DNA from 2 places in the Streptomyces sp. NPDC091412 genome. Region 1 is predicted to be linked to the other one. Evidence: riboswitches for the same ligand, from Rfam matches in the RefSeq annotation. Region 1 holds a riboswitch; the other holds the start of a gene.
The links. Region 1 has a riboswitch for ZMP and ZTP ahead of ACIQMV_RS04255 (glycine hydroxymethyltransferase). Riboswitches for the same ligand answer to the same signal wherever they lie in the genome.

Region 1 (7,409 bases):
CCGGCTATGACTGTACGACCACGGCACCGTTGTGGGCAGGCGCAGCCACAGTGATGTGCAGCGCTCTGCCGTGTGCGGTGGTGCGCCTCAGTGCTTGGCGGGCAGGAAACCCACCCGCTCGTACGCCTGGGAGAGGGTCTCCGCGGCGACCGCGCGCGCCTTCTCCGCGCCCTTGGCCAGGATCGAGTCCAGGGTCTCCGGGTCGTCCAGGTACTGCTGGGTCCGCTCCCGGAACGGCGTCACGAACTCGACCATGACCTCGGCGAGGTCCGTCTTGAGCGCACCGTAGCCCTTGCCGGCGTATTTCTCCTCCAGTTCGCCGATACCCGCGCCGGTCAGCGTCGAATAGATCGTCAGGAGGTTGCTGACGCCCGCCTTGGTCTCCGGGTCGTAGCGGACGACGGTGTCGGTGTCCGTGACCGCGCTCTTGACCTTCTTGGCGGTGGCCTTCGGATCGTCCAGCAGATTGATGAGGCCCTTCGGCGTGGACGCCGACTTGCTCATCTTGATCGTCGGGTCCTGGAGGTCGTAGATCTTCGCCGTCTCCTTGAGGATGTACGCGCCCGGGACGGTGAAGGTCTGGCCGAACCGGCCGTTGAAACGCTCGGCGAGGTCGCGGGTGAGTTCGATGTGCTGGCGCTGGTCCTCGCCGACCGGCACCTCGTTGGCCTGGTAGAGCAGGATGTCGGCGACCTGGAGGATCGGGTACGTGAACAGGCCGACGGAGGTCCGGTCGGCGCCCTGCTTGAGGGACTTGTCCTTGAACTGGGTCATGCGGCCGGCCTCGCCGAAGCCGGTGAGGCAGTTCATGACCCAGGCGAGCTGGGCGTGCTCGGGGACGTGGCTCTGGACGAACAGCGTGCAGCGGGCCGGGTCCAGCCCGGCGGCCAGGAGCTGGGCGGCGGCGAGCCGGGTGTTGGCACGCAGCTCGGCCGGGTCCTGCGGGACCGTGATCGCGTGCAGGTCGACGACCATGTAGAAGGCGTCGTGGGTCTCCTGAAGGGCCACCCACTGACGGACGGCGCCGAGGTAATTGCCGAGGTGGAACGATCCGGCGGTGGGCTGGATTCCGGAGAGCACGCGGGGTCGGTCAGTCGCCATGCTCACCATTCTCTCAGGTACGGGGGCCCGATCCGGAACCGGCCGGAAACAGGTGGGAACCGAATCATCCCGCGCGGTGTAACAAGGGTGTGAGAACGCGGGAGGGGGGCCGCATCGCCGATGAGGCCGCGGTGATCGCACGCGTACGCGCCGGAGAGCCGGAGGCGTACGCGGAGCTGGTGCGGGCCCATACGGGCATCGCGCTCAGGGCGGCCACCGCGCTCGGGGCGGGGGCGGACGCGGAGGACGTGGTGCAACAGGCCTTCGTCAAGGCGTACTGCGCCCTGGGCCGGTTCAGGGACGGCTCGGCCTTCAAGCCGTGGCTGCTGTCGATCGTCGCCAATGAGACGAGGAACACGGTGCGCGCCGCGGCCCGGCGGCGCACGCTCGCCGGCCGGGAGGCGGCGTTCGTGGAGGCAGAGCCGCTGATACCGGAGTCGGCGGATCCCGCGGTGGCGACGCTGCGCACGGAGCGCCGCGCCGCCCTGCTGACCGCGCTGGAACAGCTGAGCGAGGAGCACCGTCTGGTCGTCACCTACCGCTATCTGCTGGAGATGGACGAGTCGGAGACCGCCCAGGCCCTCGGCTGGCCCCGCGGCACGGTGAAGTCCCGTCTCAACCGCGCCCTGCGCAAGCTGGGCCGGCTGCTGCCGGACGCCCGGTCCCGGGAAGGAGGTGAGGAGCGTGCGTGAACAGGAGGGGGCGGGGACCCCCGGGCTGCCGGAGGAGCTGCGCGCGCTCGGGCGGTCGCTGGACGCGCCCCGAGCGGTGGGTCCGGCGGGCCCGGCGGGTTCGGCGGCGGGATCCGAGTCGATGGTGGAGCGAGTCCTTCAGCAGATACTGGCCGATCAGGTGCCGGTCCCGGTGGCCGAGCCGACGGGTGCCGGTGAGCGCCTGCGGGCGGTGCGGCGCTGGACGCGGACGCGATGGCGTTCGCTGACGGCGGCCCTGTGCGGTCTGCTGACGGTCCTCGCGCTCACTCCCCCGGTGCGGGCGGCGGTCCTCGACTGGTTCGGCTTCGCCGGCGTCGAGGTGCGGTACGACCCGTCGGCGATGCCCTCACCCGGCGCCGAGGTTCCCGGCTGCGGCCGCTCGCTGTCCCTGGAGCAGGCCCGGCGGCAGGCGGGTTTCGAGCCCCTGGTGCCGGACGCGCTCGGCGTGCCGGACGCGGTGACGGTGACCGACGAGCCCCGGGGGCGGTTCCTGGTGACCCTGTGCTGGCACGAGCAGGGGCGGACGATACGGCTCGACGAGTTCCCGGAGCGGCTGGACGTCAGCTTCGTCAAGAGCCTGCGGGAACCACCGGAGTGGATCCCGCTGGACACGACGTCGGCCGATGGCGTCCAGGACAGCGCCCTGTGGTTCCCGAGGCCGCATCTGCTCGGCTTCTGGCTGATGGACGCCGACGGGCACCGCTTCACCCGGAGCGAGCGAACCGCCGGTCCGACCCTGCTGTGGATGCACGGGAGGGGCGACGACGCCGTGACGCTCCGGCTGGAGGGAGTGGCGTCGAAGGCGCGCGCGACGCGGATCGCCCGGTCGGACGTGCTGGAGTCCGGGACTTCCGGGCGGCCTTCGGCTAGGTGAGCGTGACCGGACAGGTTGGTGACGCGGGGTGGGAACCCGGGCGGGCCGGGCGGTGTACCAGAAGTGATGCGCGGCCCGGGGCGGGCCGCGTCGGATTCGGCCGTGGGGGTTCGGATGGGCAGGTGGAGGGTTCGTGAACTGATCGCGCTCATGGGCGCGTTGACGACGGTGCTCGCCGTGACGGTGTGGGGCGCGTCCTCCGCGGCGGCGGGCGGTCCGACCAGTGTGCTGGTGACCTCGCCGCAGAGCGGGGAGGCCGGCGCGCTGTACTACTCCGCGAAGGAGTACGGGCAGTTGGAGAGGCTCCTGGGCCCGGCGGGCTCGGGCAGCCGCGACAAGCCGCCCGAGGCCGACCTGGTCCATGCCCGGCAGATCAACGTGACCTGGCTGGCGCACGACATATCACCGTGGCGACTCGACCGGGTCTTCCCGGTGACCGGCGAAAGCGCCGTCTGGATCCACACGGCGGCGAACGTGCCCGAGTCCGTGAACGGCTACTGGCACCGCGCCGAGCAGCCGGCCCGGCTGCGTGCCCTGCTCGCGAAGCTGGGCGTGATGGGCAAGGCCCTGGCCTCGGGCCAGGGGTACACCGGCATCTTCCCGGCGCCGTGGCAGGCGGAGACGGCAGCGCCGGACACCACTACGCCGGACACCCCCGGACCCGCCGTGGACGAGGGGACGCAGACGGTGCGGGTGAGTGTGCCGGACGCGGGTGGCGACGGCACCGACTGGTGGTGGGCGATACCGGGAGCGGCGGGCGGGGCGGTGCTCGCGCTGGTGCTGCGGCCCTTCGCTTCGAGGCTTCCGCTCGACCGCCTGCGGCGGGAGCGGGACCCGGGGCCCCGGCAGGAGCTGCGGGACGTGTAGGGCGCGTGCCGAGAACAAGAGACGTGCGTGGGAGGACGGAGGGGGCGGTCGGATGGCACGGCGCGGCGGGCGCTCGGCGCCATGGCTGATCTCAGTGCTGCCGGTGGCGGTGGTCGGAATGGGGGTGCTGCTGTGCGGGGTGCTCCTGTGCGGGGTGTCGCCGGTCGCGGCGGCCGCGGACGGGGGCGGTGCGCCGCGTGCGCCCGATGTGGCCCTCGTCGTCGCGGGCGGCTCGGGGCGGACCAGGGCGTTGCACGTGGGCGATCGCGACTTCGCCCTGCTCCGGGAGTTGCTGCGCCCGGCGTACACGGGGACGGAGCCGGTGCCGGACGCCTGGGCACAGGGGCGGCATCCAGGGGTGCGGGTGACCGTGGTGTGGGGGCTGACCGGGGTCGGAGGATGGCCGGTGACGAGCAGGCCGCCGGGAGGGGATGTGGCCGTGGAGCGGCAGGACCAGTTGATCGTGGCGGAGGACGGCACACCGTGGGTGCGCTCGGACCTGGCCCCGGACGTGGAGGACGACGACATCCGCTGGCACCGGACGCCGCGGGACCTGTACGAGCGGCTGGCCCGCACGGGGCTGCTGGGTGACACGGACGACGAGTCGCCCGGCGGTACTCCGGGCGGCAGTCCGGGCGGCCTGGGTGATCACGTGTGGTGGGCGGCCGGCGGGCTGGCCGCCGGGGCCGGCGGCACGCTGCTGATATGCCGCGCGGCGGCCCGGCGCGGTGCCGGGCCGCCGTGGGAGGAACCACGACAGGAGCTGATCGAACTGTGAGCCTGTGACTCGTGAGCCCTGGGCCCTGTGAGTCCTGGGCCCTGTGAGTCCCGTGCGGGGACGGGTCAGCCGAGGTCGATCTCCGGGTACAGGGGGAAGCCCGCCACGAGGTCCGTGGCCCGGTGGGAGATCTCGTCCGCGATCTTCGGGTCGAGGACGTGCTGGGCCTTGGACGGGGTGCCCTTGCCGGTGGTGCCGGGCTCGGTGGCCGTCAGGACACGGTCGATCAGTCCGGCGACCTCGTCCATCTCGGCGGTGCCCAGACCACGGGTGGTCAGCGCGGGGGTGCCGATGCGGATGCCGGAGGTGTACCAGGCGCCGTTGGGGTCGGCCGGGATCGCGTTGCGGTTGGTGACGATGCCGGACTCGAGCAGGGCGGCCTCGGCCTGGCGGCCGGTGAGGCCGTAGGAGGAGGCGACGTCGATCAGGTTGAGGTGGTTGTCGGTGCCGCCGGTGACGAGGGTGGCCCCGCGGCGCGTCAGGCCCTCGGCGAGGGCGCGGGAGTTGTCGACGATGCGCTGGGCGTAGTCCTGGAAGGAGGGCTGCCGGGCCTCGGCCAGGGCGACCGCCTTGGCGGCCATGACGTGCGGAAGGGGGCCGCCGAGGACCATCGGGCAGCCCCGGTCGACCTGGTCCTTGAGGGAGTCGTCGCACAGGACCATGCCGCCGCGCGGGCCGCGCAGGGACTTGTGGGTGGTGGTGGTGACGATCTGCGCGTGCGGGACCGGGTCGAAGTCGCCGGTGAGGACCTTGCCCGCGACCAGTCCCGCGAAGTGGGCCATGTCGACCATGAGCGTGGCGCCCACCTCGTCGGCGATCTCGCGCATGATGCGGAAGTTCACCAGGCGCGGGTAGGCGGAGTAGCCGGCGACGATGATCAGCGGCTTGAACTCGCGGGCGGAGGCGCGCAGGGCCTCGTAGTCGAGGAGGCCGGTGGCCGGGTCGGTGCCGTAGGAGCGCTGGTCGAACATCTTCCCGGAGATGTTCGGGCGGAAGCCATGGGTGAGGTGTCCGCCGGCGTCCAGGGACATGCCGAGCATGCGCTGGTTGCCGAAGGCCTGGCGCAGTTCGGCCCAGTCCGCCTCGGAGAGGTCGTTGACCTGGCGGACCCCGGCCTTCTCCAGGGCGGGCACCTCCACGCGCTGGGCGAGGACGGCCCAGAAGGCGACGAGGTTGGCGTCGATGCCGGAGTGCGGCTGGACGTAGGCGTGACGGGCGCCGAAGAGTTCCTTGGCGTGCTCGGCGGCCAGCGACTCGACGGTGTCGACGTTGCGGCAGCCGGCGTAGAAGCGGCGGCCGATGGTGCCCTCGGCGTACTTGTCGCTGAACCAGTTGCCCATGGCCAGCAGGGTGGCCGGGGAGGCGTAGTTCTCGGAGGCGATCAGCTTGAGCATCTCGCGCTGGTCGGCGACCTCCTGGCCGATGGCGTCGGCCACGCGCGGCTCGACGGCGCGGATCACGTCGAGGGCGGCGCGGAAGGCGGTGGACTCGTTGGACAGGGGCGCGGTGTTCTCAGGCATCGGGACCTCCGGACGTGGCGTCGGCGTTCACGTTACGGCCCAGGCGCACGGCACACTTCCCGCTCGGGCCGCTCCCCGATGGTCGGTCCCATCCCAGCGCGCCAGTCACGGCCCGTCGTCAGCCTACCGGGCGCACCCCACGGCGCAGTTCCCGCGTCCGCCATGCGAGCGAGGATAGGAAGGAGGACAACCTCCCCTCCCCGGGAGGCGACCCTCGTCCTCGGGAGCCGCCGTGACCGCCACGGAAGACCTCATCGCCACCGCCGACGCCCACAGTGCGCACATCTACCACCCGCTGCCCGTGGTGATCGCCACGGCGGAGGGCGCATGGATGACGGACGTGGAGGGCCGCCGGTACCTCGATCTGCTGGCCGGCTACTCGGCGCTGAACTTCGGGCACCGCAACCGGCGGCTGATCGAGGCGGCCACGGCGCAGATGGAGCGGGTGACACTGACCTCGCGGGCCTTCCACCACGACCGGTTCGCGGCGTTCTGCGAACAGCTGGCGGAGCTGTGCGGCATGGAGTCGGTGCTGCCGATGAACACGGGCAGCGAAGCGGTGGAGACGGCCGTGAAGACGGCCCGGAAGTGGGGCTACCGGGTCAAGGGCGTGCCCGCGGAGATGGCGAAGATCGTGGTCGCGGGCAACAACTTCCACGGCCGGACGACGACGATCATCAGCTTCTCCACCGACCCGGAGGCCAGGGCGGACTTCGGGCCGTACACGCCGGGCTTCGCGATCGTGCCGTACGGGGACCTCACGGCGATGCGGTCGGCGATGACCGAGAACACGGTCGCCGTGCTGCTCGAGCCGATCCAGGGCGAGGCGGGGGTGCTGGTGCCTCCGGCCGGTTATCTGCCGGCGGTGCGGGAGCTGGCACGGGAGCGGAACGTGCTGTTCGTCGCCGACGAGATCCAGTCGGGGCTCGGGCGCACCGGCCGTACCTTCGCGTGCGAGCACGAGGGGGTGGTGCCGGATGTGTACGTGCTCGGGAAGGCGCTGGGCGGCGGGATCGTGCCGGTGTCGGCAGTGGTGTCCTCGCGGGAGGTGCTCGGCGTGTTCGGGCCGGGCGAGCACGGGTCGACGTTCGGCGGGAACCCGCTGGCGTGCGCGGTGGCGCTGGAGGTGATCGCGATGCTGCGCTCGGGCGAGTTCCAGGCACGGGCCGCGGAGCTGGGCGAGCATCTGCACCGCGAGCTGGAGCGGCTGGCCGGCACGGGCCGGTTGCGGGCGGTGCGCGGACGCGGGCTGTGGGCGGGCGTGGACGTCGACCGGTCGCTGGGGACCGGTCGAGAAATCGCCCGGAAGCTGATGGACCGGGGCGTCCTGGTGAAGGACAGCCACACCTCGACGATCAGGATCGCCCCGCCGCTGGTGATCGGCAAGGAGGACCTGGACTGGGGGCTGGCCCAGCTGCGGGCGGTGCTCGGCGCGTAGCGGGGTCACGCGGTGCACGGCCGGACCGGGCGGTGTACGGCCGGACCGGGCGGTGCACGGCCGGATCGGGCGGTGTACGGCCGGATCGGGCGGCGCGTGGATCCACCGCTCCCCTAAA
Region 2 (7,409 bases), on a different contig from region 1:
GGTCGGGTGTCGCGTCGATCTCGATGGAGGCGGTGAGCCGGGTCGGGTGGGTGGTGGTCCAAGCGGTCCAGCCGGCGAGAAGGGCCACCAGTGCGGCGAGCGCCACCAGGAGGAGGCGGCGCCTGCGGTTCCGCCGGGGGCGGACGGGGTGCGTGGTGCGGGAGGTGGCGGAAGATGCTGTCACGGTCATGGGCTCTCCACTTTCGTGTAGGGCCGTTCCTTCCGGGCAGGCCCGGGGGGTGGGTCAGCGGGCCGCTCCCTCGAGGGCCGTGCTGACGAGGCGGCCGACGTATGCCCCGTCGAGGGGGCGGCCGGTGACGAGCAGGCGGTAGTACAGCGCTCCGGCGAGCTGGTCGAAGAGGACCTCGGGATCCAGGCCGGGGCGCAATTCCTCCTGATCCTTGGCCTCTTGGAGCAGGGCGAGGACAACGGCGTTGCGACGGGCGAACATGGCGTGCACAGCCGCGCCGACATCGGCGTGGCGGGCTGCCGCGGCGGCGACCTCGGCGACGAGGCCGGCCGAGGTGTCACCGGAACCGGCCGGACGGCCGGCCCGCCGGACCCGGTCCAGGCCGTGCACGATGGCGTTGAGGTAGCGGGTGAGGTCGGCCCGCACATCGCCGCTGTAGTGGACCGGCACCTCGTCCTGCATTCGGGCGACCACCGCGACGATCAGGTGGTCCTTGGTGGGCCAGCGCCGGTACAGCGTGGTCTTGGCGACGCCGGCGGTGGCTGCGGCCTCGTCCACGGAGAAGCGGTCGTAGCCGCGTTCCAGCAGGAGCTCCAGCGCTGCCCCAAGGATTTTCTCGTCGGCTCCCTCGGTGCGGGGGCGTCCGCGTCGTGCAGCAGGGACCACGGCTCGGGCCTCCCTTTGAGTTGGTTTCGCTACGACCGTTTCGTAAAGGACGGTAGAGCCGGCGCGGCCGTTTACGCAACAGGCGGAGCGGAATTGTCGATGATCGGTCAGCGACCGGAGCGACTCGAGCGGCTCCGGAACGGACTTGTACCGGCCCTGGAGTACGGGCTGTTCAGGAGATATGCGAAGGGGGGCGCTGCCGATGGGCGGCGCCCCCGTCGCTCGTGGTGGCCGGGCGTCGCTGCGGGCCCGGGTCCAGCGCGCCCCGGGGACCGTCAACGCCGACACCGAGCGGCGGGCCGACGGCACGGTCCGCACCGACGCGCAGTTCTACGCGGCCCTCGGGGAGTTTCGGTGCGGTGGGTAGCGGTTGGGTGTTCAGTTTGCTGAACACTTCTGTGTCGCCGTGTCGAACCTGGCAAGCTGCGGCTGGTGAGGGGTGACTGGCTGGGGAAGTTTCGTCGGGAGCGGCGGGTGCTGGCGCGGGTGCGGCGGGCCGCGTGGCGGCTGGAGCAGGCCGAGAAGGAACGGGACGGGGCGCTTGCCTGGGCGCGGGCCGACGGGGTGTCGGTGCGGAAGGCGGCGGAGGCGGCTGGTCTATCACCGACCCGGGTACACCAGCTGACCAAGGACGCCCAGGCGGACGTGCTGGAGGCGATGCCGGCCGAGTTGCGGGCAGCGGGCTGGCCTGCTCCGGAGGATCCGGACGGTAGCGACGACGAGGAACTGTCGGGGCGCGCGGACGTGACCGGGCGGCTGGTGGACGAGGTCGGCTGGATCCGTCAGTGCGCGGAGTGGATCGACCACCTGGAGCGGAAGCAGTATCCGCCAGTGGTGAACCTGCGGCCGGAGGCCGATTTCCCGGACCGGCACCCGGTGGTGGTCGATCTGCCGCGGGTGGCGGCCGTGCTGCGGCGCATCGCCTACGACGTCGACGAGCTCGCCCGCGCCCGCAGCATCGAGGGCCTCGACCGAGCGCGTACCCGCGACGATCCGCGGACGGAGCGGCGCTGGCGCCTGGCCGAATCGGACCTGACCTTCGCCGAGTTCTGCGCCAGCACCGGGACGCCGTCCCAGTCCATCCGGCAGGGCAGGGATGCCTGGACCGCCTACCAGACCGAACGCCGCGACCGCGGGGAAACGGACGAGGACCCCTACACGGCGTACAACCCCTCCCGCGACAACAGGACCTGACCCGCGAACGGCCTGCACGCCTCGCACCGTTGTCCTCCTGACACCAGACACACCATGGAGCCGCCACGCCACGAGCACACCCGTGCACCGTCGCCGGGAACGGCGGGGTGGACGGGCCGCGAGGGGGGTACCGTCAGCCGTCGACGGCCAGGGCACCGTCGCGACGGCACAGTCCCCGTGGACGCGTGCTGACGGCAGGTATGAGCCCGGCCTGCTCGTACCGTGAACACGGACGGCCAGGCGCCATGCTGCCGCGATGCGGCTGGATCCGTCGTGCTGGACCGTCCGGCGAACTGCGAGACTCGGGCCGTGATCACCCCCCCGCCGCCCCTTGGGCACCGGTCCCCAACCCGCCGCCGAACCGGAGCTGTTGCCAATGGGCGACAGCCGCGAGCGAGGCCGTACGGCTGCGGAACGGGCTGCCGCCGAGTCTCCTGCCTCCGGGAATGAGGGTCAGGTGGTGACGCGGTCGCCAGGCCGCCGCCGTCTGGGCACAGGGGCCGACCCGCTCTAGCTATAGCTAGCCGACCGGCCCGTCGTCCGTGCCGCGTCCGTACTGCGGGAAACCACGGGAACCACTGCCTGAACGGCGTGGGAGGTGCCCCCGGCACCGGACGCCGCGAGCTTCCCGGCAAACCTTTCCGGCCACAGCACTAGCGGGCGAGTTGTTCGACCGCGTTCAGTACCGGTGCCAGGCCGTTCTCCTCGCGGATCCGGGCGCCCAGGGCCCGTGCCCGTTCCCGGTGTCCGTAGCCACGGGTGGCGCGGACCAGGGCCGCGGCGAGGTTGTCCGCGGTGAGGCCGCGCAGCGGAACCGAGCAGGGTGCCACGCCGAGGCCGACGAGACGATCGGCCCAGAAGCCCTCGTCGAACTGGACGGGCACGGGCACCGCGGGGACGCCCGCCCGCAGCCCGGCCGCGGTCGTGCCCGCCCCGGCGTGGTGCACCACGCCCGCCAGCCGCGGGAACAGGGCCGAGTGCGGGACCTCGCCGATGGTCAGCATGTCCTCGCCGGACGCCTCCAGCCCCGCCCAGCCCTGCTGGACCACACCGCGCAGTCCGGCCCGGCGCAGCGCGCGCACGATGGTGTCGCTGAGTCGCCCGGGGTCGGGCACGGTGGCGCTGCCCAGCCCCACGTAGATCGGAGGAGGGCCCGCGTCGAGGAAGTCCCACAGGCCGTCCGGGAGTTGGGTGTAACGGTCGTACGGCCACCAGTACCCGCACACCTGGAGCGCGCTGCGCCAGTCACGGGGCCTGGGCACCACGAGCGGGCTGAAGCCGTGGTACACCGGCCCGCGCTGCTCCTGGCGGACGCGGCGGCCGGTGACCGCGCGGGCGGGCAGCCCCAGCCGGGTCCGCACGGCGGGTACGGCCGCCGAGAAGACCCGCTCCACGGCCAGGTCCACGCCGTGTCCGGCGAGGCGGTTCGCAGCTCCGCCCCAGTGTCCGCCGCCCAGCAGCGGGGGGGCGAACTCCCTTGTGGGGGAGAGGGGTTGCAGATGGGCGCTCACACTGGGCAGGTTCAGCGCCTCGGCGATGGCGTGCCCGACCGGCCCGAGTGAGCCGGCCAGCAGCAGCAGGTCGCTCTTCTCGGCCGCCGCGATCAGATCGTCCGTCATCCGGGCGATGGCCGCCCGCACCAGCCCCACGGCCCGCAGCATCTTGCCCGGGCCGGTCGCGCTGCGGTGGAGTCCCCGGCCCCGCGAGGACTCCAATTCGGCCCGCGGGTCCACCGGCAGCGGGTGGAAGCCGAGGCCCGAGCCCGCGACCAGCGGTTCGAAGCATCCGTGCGTGACCAGGGTGACCTCATGACCCGCGAGAGCCAGGCCGTGCCCCAGTCCGGTGAAGGGGGCGACGTCGCCCCGGGATCCCGCCGTCATGATCGCTACGCGCACGACGGCCAGTATGGCCGTGCGGCCGCCCGCCGTCCGTGAACGACCCGAGGGGTGTCGCACCCCCGATCCGGTTCCGGTACGCCGGTCACACCCCGAGCTGCCGGGCGGCGGCCGTCACGGTCTGCTCCAGCAGCGTGGCGATCGTCATCGGGCCCACCCCACCGGGCACCGGAGTGATCAGCGAGGCCCGCTGCACGGCGGAGTCGAAGTCGACGTCGCCGACGTTGCCCTGGTTGTAGCCCGCGTCGATCACCACGGCGCCGGGCTTGACGTCCTCGCCGCGGATGAGCCGGGGCCGGCCCACCGCGGCGACCACGACGTCCGCCTCACGCACGGCGGCCGGCAGGTCGGCGGTCCGCGAGTGGCAGTACGTCACCGTCGCGTCCCGCGCGAGCAGCAGCATCCCCACGGGCTTGCCGAGGATCGCGCTGCGGCCCACCACGACGGCACGCCGGCCGCGCAGCTCGACGTCGTACGCGTCCAGCAGCCGCAGGATGCCACCGGGCGTGCAGGACACGAACCCCGGCAGGCCGAAGCTCATCGCCGCGAACGAGGCGCAGGTGACCCCGTCGACGTCCTTCTCGGGCGCGATCGCCTCGAACGCGGCCCGCTCGTCGATGTGCTCGCCGACGGGGTGCTGGAGCAGGATGCCGTGCACGGCGGGATCCTTGGACAGCGACCGCAGCGTGTCGACCAGTTCCTCGGTGGTGGTCGCGGCCGGCAGTGCCACATGGCGGGAGTCGATACCGGCCTTGCGGCAGCGGTTCTGCTTCATCCGTACGTAGGTGACGGAGGCGGGGTCCTCACCGACCAGCACGGTCGCCAGACAGGGCGTCGTACCGGTGCGCTCGGTGAGTGCGGCGGCCTTCCGCGCGGTCTCCTCGACGACACGGCGGGCGAGCGCGGTGCCGTCCATCGGACGGGCCTGGGACATGGTCCACTCCTGGGCGTTCGGGGAATTGCCCAGGCGCGCGGCTCACGACTCTGCGTGGACCGCTCCCCGGTGGTGCTCCACCTCAGCGCCAGTCACGGCCCCGCCTCACCCTAACCCACACGGCCCGTCGCGGCCGAAGGCCGCGCACCGCCGTACGGCCCGGACGCGGCCGCGCCGCCCGCGGCAGCGAGCGGACCGCCGCGTCGGACGCCAGGCGGGGCACCGCGGTCGAGGGCCCCCGGCAGGCGCGACCGGGCCGAACGGGACCGGCCCAGGCCGGCGCGGGCCGAGAAGGTCCGGGTCGGACGGGAGCCGACCTGGAACCTCGCGGCTCTCCCGCCTATTCGTCCCATGCCTGGATCAGTATCTGCTCGGCGATCCTGCCGTCGCGCAGCGAGACCATGGACTCCGCGAGGACACGGCCGCCGTCCGCGTACTGGCAGGACTCCACGTACGCCGCATGGTCGCCCTGCACGACGCACTGCTCCAGCCGGTGCGTCATGTCGCGGCCGTAGACGTCCTGGAGCATGGTGCCGATCTCGTCCCGGCCGTGCAGGACCTTGGGGTTGCTGGGCTGGGTGTCGCGGTCCACGATGCGGATCTCCGCGTCGTCCGCGTAGAGCGACAGCAGCGTGTCCGCCGTGTCTCCTTCGATGCCGCGGCGCAGCGTGTCGGTGTCGAAGGCGGGGCTTGCCGAGGTGGACATGACGGGACCTCCTCCGAGGGCCGCGGCCCTTGCGAGGAGCGGGCCGCGGCGGGCCTCACAGTTCGAGACTCCTCCGCCCCGGCGGGCGCGGCAAACGGGGTCCGGACGCTGAGCCCGACGGGTGAGCGTGGCCGCGGGCCCGTGTCCGGGCGGGCCCGGACGGCGTTGCCGAGGGCATGGTCTGCACTCGACGCGTCGTCGCCGCCGTCGGACGCGCCGTCTCGGTCACGGGCCTGACCACGCTGCCCACGAGCGCCGCGGGCGCCCCGTCCGTCGGCGGGTTCCAGCCACCCGGCCTGCTCGACTCCCTCCCCGGGACCCGCGTCCCGGCCGAACACCGGGCCGAACCGCCCACGGTCTCCGAACGGCTGTCCGGGGTCGACCGCGTACGCGATCTCAACCAGGTGGGCCGGCTGAACCAGGTCACCCGCCTGGTCCCGCCGGTCTTCGGGCCGGTTCCCGCCAGCCAGCGCTGAGCTTCCGCCCCGCGGGCCGGGCACCCGCGCCTCGCCCGCCCGTCCCCGCAGATCAGAGGCCCCCTCGGTGTCCCTTACCGATCAGTCGGACGTAGGGTCGGGGGACGTACACCGCTCGACGGAAGGGACCACCACCATGGCGCAGGAAGTGCGCGGCGTGATCGCACCCGGCAAGAACGAACCGGTGCGGGTCGAGACGATCGTCGTGCCGGACCCGGGGCCGGGAGAGGCCGTCGTGCGGATCCAGGCCTGCGGCGTCTGCCACACCGACCTGCACTACAAGCAGGGCGGAATCAACGACGAGTTCCCGTTCCTGCTCGGCCACGAGGCCGCGGGCGTCGTGGAGTCGGTCGGCGACGACGTCACCGACGTCGCGCCCGGGGACTTCGTCATCCTCAACTGGCGGGCCGTGTGCGGCAAGTGCCGTGCCTGTCTGCGCGGGCGGCCCTGGTACTGCTTCGACACCCACAACGCGCGGCAGCGGATGACCCTGACCGACGGCACCGAACTCTCCCCGGCGCTCGGGATCGGCGCGTTCGCCGAGAAGACCCTGGTGGCGGCCGGTCAGTGCACCAAGGTCGACCCGTCGGTCTCCCCGGCGGTGGCCGGGCTGCTGGGCTGCGGCGTGATGGCCGGCATCGGCGCGGCGATCAACACCGGCAGCGTCGGCCGCGGCGACTCGGTCGCCGTCATCGGCTGCGGCGGTGTCGGCGACGCGGCGATCGCCGGTGCGTACCTGGCGGGCGCGGCGAAGGTCATCGCCGTCGACATCGACGACCGCAAGCTGGAGACCGCCCGCACCATGGGCGCCACGCACACGGTCAACTCCAAGGAGAACGACCCCGTCGAGGCCATCCGCGAGCTGACCGGCGGCTTCGGCGCCGACGTCGTCATCGAGGCGGTCGGCCGCCCCGAGACGTACCAACAGGCCTTCTACGCCCGTGACCTGGCCGGCACGGTCGTCCTGGTCGGCGTGCCGACCCCGGAGATGAAGCTGGAACTGCCGCTGCTGGACGTCTTCGGACGCGGCGGGGCGCTGAAGTCGAGCTGGTACGGCGACTGCCTGCCCTCCCGGGACTTCCCGATGCTCATCGACCTGCATCTGCAAGGACGCCTGCCGCTGGACAAGTTCGTCACCGAGACCATCCAACTGGACGAGGTGGAGAAGGCGTTCGAGCGGATGCACCACGGCGACGTGCTGCGCTCGGTGGTGGTGCTCTGATGGCCGCCCGTATCGAACGCCTCGTCACCTCCGGGCAGTTCACGCTCGACGGCGGCACCTGGGACGTCGACAACAACGTGTGGATCGTCGGCGACGACCATGAGGCCGTCGTCATCGACGCCGCCC

Region 2: it holds a riboswitch for ZMP and ZTP, as region 1 does, so the genes downstream of both, ACIQMV_RS23055 (bifunctional 5,10-methylenetetrahydrofolate dehydrogenase/5,10-methenyltetrahydrofolate cyclohydrolase) here and ACIQMV_RS04255 (glycine hydroxymethyltransferase) in region 1, are expected to answer to the same signal.

The regions. Positions count from the first base shown of each region.
Region 1 is NZ_JBIVTV010000002.1:27,069-34,477, reverse strand. It holds gene trpS (tryptophan--tRNA ligase) at 88-1,101, opposite strand; gene ACIQMV_RS04275 (RNA polymerase sigma factor) at 1,233-1,793, shown strand; gene ACIQMV_RS04270 (hypothetical protein) at 1,777-2,688, shown strand; gene ACIQMV_RS04265 (hypothetical protein) at 2,803-3,555, shown strand; gene ACIQMV_RS04260 (hypothetical protein) at 3,608-4,333, shown strand; gene ACIQMV_RS04255 (glycine hydroxymethyltransferase) at 4,399-5,853, opposite strand; ZMP/ZTP riboswitch at 5,884-5,972, opposite strand; gene rocD (ornithine--oxo-acid transaminase) at 6,086-7,291, shown strand.
Region 2 is NZ_JBIVTV010000009.1:213,360-220,768, forward strand. It holds gene ACIQMV_RS23030 (SRPBCC family protein) at 1-190, opposite strand, end outside; gene ACIQMV_RS23035 (TetR/AcrR family transcriptional regulator) at 245-856, opposite strand; gene ACIQMV_RS23040 (hypothetical protein) at 1,059-1,223, shown strand; gene ACIQMV_RS23045 (hypothetical protein) at 1,289-2,050, shown strand; gene ACIQMV_RS23050 (glycosyltransferase) at 2,704-3,930, opposite strand; gene ACIQMV_RS23055 (bifunctional 5,10-methylenetetrahydrofolate dehydrogenase/5,10-methenyltetrahydrofolate cyclohydrolase) at 4,031-4,879, opposite strand; ZMP/ZTP riboswitch at 4,900-4,985, opposite strand; gene ACIQMV_RS23060 (nuclear transport factor 2 family protein) at 5,220-5,585, opposite strand; gene ACIQMV_RS23065 (hypothetical protein) at 5,762-6,061, shown strand; gene ACIQMV_RS23070 (S-(hydroxymethyl)mycothiol dehydrogenase) at 6,198-7,283, shown strand; gene ACIQMV_RS23075 (MBL fold metallo-hydrolase) at 7,283-7,409, shown strand, end outside.